Regions from separate parts of the Pseudoalteromonas sp. MER144-MNA-CIBAN-0113 genome, predicted to be linked through region 2. Evidence: predicted binding sites of a transcription regulator. Region 2 holds the regulator's gene; the other holds the start of a gene.
The links. Region 2 encodes NrdR, which represses ribonucleotide reductase genes. Its sites were predicted from a motif close to AAACACNANATNTNGTGTTT; they were not measured.
Positions count from the first base shown of each region.

Region 1: a site for NrdR is predicted at 863-882, ahead of nrdA (class 1a ribonucleoside-diphosphate reductase subunit alpha). Genes of this name have one in related genera too.

Region 1 covers NZ_JBEOOG010000019.1:52,740-55,147, forward strand. Annotated here, with positions in the region: gene AAEY57_RS07275 (HAD family hydrolase) at 1-593, shown strand, start outside; gene nrdA (class 1a ribonucleoside-diphosphate reductase subunit alpha) at 1,005-2,408, shown strand, end outside.
Region 2 covers NZ_JBEOOG010000043.1:11,870-14,277, forward strand. Annotated here, with positions in the region: gene glyA (serine hydroxymethyltransferase) at 1-1,228, shown strand, start outside; gene nrdR (transcriptional regulator NrdR) at 1,336-1,785, shown strand; gene ribD (bifunctional diaminohydroxyphosphoribosylaminopyrimidine deaminase/5-amino-6-(5-phosphoribosylamino)uracil reductase RibD) at 1,788-2,408, shown strand, end outside.

The sequences.
Region 1 (2,408 bases), on a different contig from region 2:
ATTTAGGCGCCGCACTCAACACTGTGCTGCAAAATCATCAACAACCCCAAGTGGGCAGTGATATATATCGCCCCGCGGCTTCAAATGGTGCTGCCGCTTTATTGGCTGCTGGTTTTAAAGAAAGCTGGGCACAACAGCCGCAAGAGCAACTTTTACATGAGCTAGTTACGCAATACGCTGCCAATATTGCCACCCATACCCGATGTTTTGTAGGAATAGAGCAATTACTAATCGCACTTGATAACAAAGCAATCCCTTGGGGAATTATGACTAATAAGCCCGGATTTTTAACTGATCCTTTAGTCAAGGCGATTCCTGCATTAAAAAATGCACGTATTGTGATAAGCGGTGATACCTTAGCTGAATCTAAGCCCTCACCCCTTCCTTTACTGTATTGCGCTGAGCAAATGAGTGTAGATCCTTCGCGTTGCTTATATATAGGTGATGCGCAGCGTGACATTCAAGCAGGTAAAGCAGCCAATATGCACACCGCAACCGCACTATGGGGATATGTACCGAGTGTTGACGAGGCATTGGCTTGGAATGCGGATTTTAATTGGCACAGTCCTATAGATGCATTTAACCACATATAGTGTCATGTTAATTAATAAACACTACATCTTGTGATTGTGTTAGTTTTTACGCAAAGCTTGATGATAAAAAAAGCAGACAAAATTTATTTTTAAAAAGCGTAAATTTAATCTTTCCTTAGTTGATTTTTACAAATTTCAACTTAACCGAATGATCAAAGGTTAATGCCTACTAACACAATTGCGTTATCCCAACGTTATCCACAATCAGAGCGGTTTCTGTCCCTTGCAAAAGATCCCAGACCACACTATCTTGTGATCTCTAATTTGAACAACACCAGATATTGTGGCTAAATGTTATTCAATTAAATTCACCAAACCGGTGAAAATAACAATAAACGAATAGGCACTGCGCTTTTTTAGGTGCACGCATTGGTCAAAAATATTTAATTCCCAAGGAATACAGGCAAAGCTATGAACCAACAGTTATCTGTAAGCAAACGTGACGGTCGTAAAGAGCCACTCGATCTTGATAAGATCCATCGCGTTATTGAATGGGCCGCCGAAGGTTTAAATAACGTTTCGGTTTCACAAGTTGAACTTAAATCGCATATTCAATTTTATGACGGTATTCGTACTAAAGACATCCACGAAACGATTATTAAAGCTGCTGCGGATCAGATTTCTAAAGAATCGCCTGATTATCAGTACCTTGCTGCTCGTTTAGCTGTATTCCATTTACGTAAAAAAGCCTATGGCCAGTTTGAGCCACCGCGTCTTTTTGACCATGTTACTAACATGGTTGAACAAAAACGTTACGATGCACATTTACTCGTTGATTACACAGAGCAAGAATTAGATGAGCTAGATGCGTACTTAGATCATTCTCGCGATCTTAACTTTAGCTACGCAGCAGTAAAACAGCTTGAAGGTAAATACCTAGTTCAAAACCGTGTAACGGGTGAAATTTACGAAAGCGCGCAGTTTTTATATATCTTAGTGGCTGCAAGCTTATTCTCTGATTACCCTCGTGATACACGTATTGATTACATCAAACGTTTTTATGATGCGGTTTCATTATTTAAAATTTCTTTACCTACGCCAATTATGTCGGGCGTACGTACACCAACACGCCAGTTTAGCTCATGTGTACTGATTGAGTGTGGCGACAGCTTAGATTCAATTAATGCGACTTCATCAGCAATTGTTAAATACGTTTCTCAACGTGCTGGTATTGGTATTAATGCAGGTCGTATTCGTGCATTAGGTAGCCCTATTCGTAACGGTGAAGCGTATCACACTGGCTGTATTCCGTTTTATAAGCACTTTCAAACAGCGGTTAAAAGCTGTTCGCAAGGCGGTGTACGTGGTGGCGCAGCAACCCTTTTCTACCCGCTTTGGCATTTAGAAGTTGAAAACTTATTAGTGCTTAAAAACAACCGTGGCGTTGATGATAACCGCGTACGTCACTTAGATTACGGCGTACAGTTTAATAAACTCATGTACTCACGTTTAATTAAAGACGATTACATTACGTTATTCAGCCCCTCTGATGTGCCTGGACTTTACGATGCATTTTTTGAAGATCAAGACGAGTTTGACGCGCTATATGTAAAATATGAGCAAGACGAGTTAATTCGTAAAAAACGAATTAAAGCAATTGAGCTGTTCTCTATGTTTGCTCAAGAACGTGCTAGCACGGGTCGTATTTACTTACAAAACGTTGACCACTGTAATACACACAGTCCGTTTATCTCAAAAGTGGCTCCGATCCGTCAATCTAACTTATGTTTAGAAATTGCGTTACCAACTAAGCCTCTTAACAACGTAAATGATGAAGAAGGTGAAATTGCACTTTGTACATTATCTGCGTTTAAC
Region 2 (2,408 bases):
CTTTGATCCAGAGTTATTTGACGCGATGAGCAAAGAAACATCACGTCAGGAAGAGCATATTGAGTTAATTGCATCTGAAAACTACTGTAGCCCACGCGTACTTGAAGCGCAGGGTTCTCAGCTGACTAACAAATACGCTGAAGGTTACCCGGGCAAACGTTACTACGGTGGCTGTGAGCACGTAGACGTGGTAGAGCAACTTGCTATTGACCGCGCAAATGAATTATTTGGTACAGATTACGCAAACGTACAGCCTCATGCCGGTTCACAAGCGAATGCTGCTGTTTTCCAAGCTCTTTTAAGCCCACTTGATACTGTATTAGGCATGAGCCTAGCGCACGGTGGTCATTTAACGCACGGCTCACACGTCAACTTCTCTGGTAAAACATACAACGCAATTCAGTATGGCCTTAACGAAGAAACTGGCGAAATTGATTACGCACAAGTTGAAGCGTTAGCACTTGAGCACAAACCAAAAATGATCATTGCTGGTTTTTCTGCATACTCAGGTATTGTTGATTGGGCTAAGTTCCGTGAAATTGCAGACAAAGTAGGTGCTTACTTATTTGTTGATATGGCGCACGTTGCAGGTTTAATTGCTGCGGGTGTTTACCCAAGCCCAGTGCCATTTGCTCACGTTGTAACAACCACAACACACAAAACATTAGCGGGTCCTCGCGGTGGTTTAATCATCTCTGCGTGTGGCGATGAAGAAATTTACAAAAAGCTAAACAGCGCTGTTTTCCCAGGTGGCCAAGGTGGTCCTTTATGTCATGTTATTGCTGCTAAAGCGGTTGCATTTAAAGAAGCACTTCAACCTGAGTTTAAAACATACCAAGCACAAGTTGTTAAAAATGCACAAGCAATGGTTGCCGTATTACAAGAGCGCGGCTACAAAGTAGTATCGGGTAAAACTGACAACCACTTATTCTTACTTGATTTAATCGACAAAGATATCACAGGTAAAGATGCAGATGCTGCCCTAGGTAACGCGAATATCACGGTTAACAAAAACTCAGTACCGAACGATCCTCGTTCACCATTTGTTACTTCTGGTTTGCGTATTGGTTCACCAGCAATCACTCGTCGTGGCTTTAAAGAAGCAGAGTCAAAAGAGTTAGCGGGCTGGATCTGTGACGTACTAGACAACATCGAAGATGAGTCAGTACAAGCGCAAGTAAAAGAAAAAGTGAAAGCAATTTGTGCAAAATTACCTGTTTACGCTTAATCCAAGAGTAAAATAGTAATTTAGATCACAACTGCATACATTTTTGTTATGATAATGGCCGCTATAATAGCGGCCATTTTTTGTTTTTAAAACGGAAACACACAGTTATGCATTGCCCATTTTGCACCGCCAAAGATACTAAAGTTATTGATTCTCGCCTTGTAGGTGGGGGACACCAAGTACGTAGACGTCGTGAATGTAATGAATGCCACGAACGATTTACCACCTTTGAAGGGGCTGAATTAGTGATGCCACGGGTCATCAAGCAAGATGGCAGCCGCGAACCGTTTAATGAAGATAAGTTACTAAATGGCTTAACTCGCGCCCTCGAAAAACGCCCCGTAAGCACTGAACAAGTTGACGAAGTGGTTAATATTATTAAATCGCAGCTGCGAGCCACTGGCGAACGCGAAGTGTCTAGCCATTTGGTGGGTGAGTGCATTATGGAAGCGCTTAAAAAGTTAGATAAAGTGGCCTATGTAAGATTTGCCTCTGTATATCGCTCGTTTGAAGATATACGCGAATTTGGTGAAGAAATAGCCCGCTTAGGGGAATAGTAATGACCAAGCAAAGTTCGTTTTCAGAGGATGATAAACGCTACATGGCTCGCGCTATTGAACTGGCAAAAAAAGGGCGCTTTACCACCACTCCTAATCCTAATGTTGGCTGCGTACTCGTAAAAAACAATAAAGTAATAGGTGAAGGGTTTCATCAGTTAGCGGGCCAAGGTCATGCAGAGGTAAACGCACTGGCTATGGCTGGCGAAAATGCCAAAGGCGCAACCGCTTATGTAACCCTAGAGCCTTGCAGTCATTATGGTCGAACACCGCCTTGTGCTGAAGGGCTAAAAGCAGCCGGTGTTAAAAAAGTGATTGCCGCAATGGTTGACAGCAACCCGCAAGTTGCAGGCAAAGGTCTGAAAATTTTAGCGGATGCTGGTATAGAAGTCGCTTACGGGTTACTTGAAGCGCAAGCTCGCGCATTAAACCTTGGGTTTTTTAAGCGCATGGAGCAGGGATTACCCTTTGTGACTTGCAAAATGGCCGCAAGTATAGATGGTAAAACGGCGCTTAAAAACGGGCAAAGTAAATGGATAACTGGCCCCGCAGCGCGCCAAGATGTGCAACTATACCGAGCACAAAACTGTGCAATTTTAACCGGTGCCGATACGGTATTAATG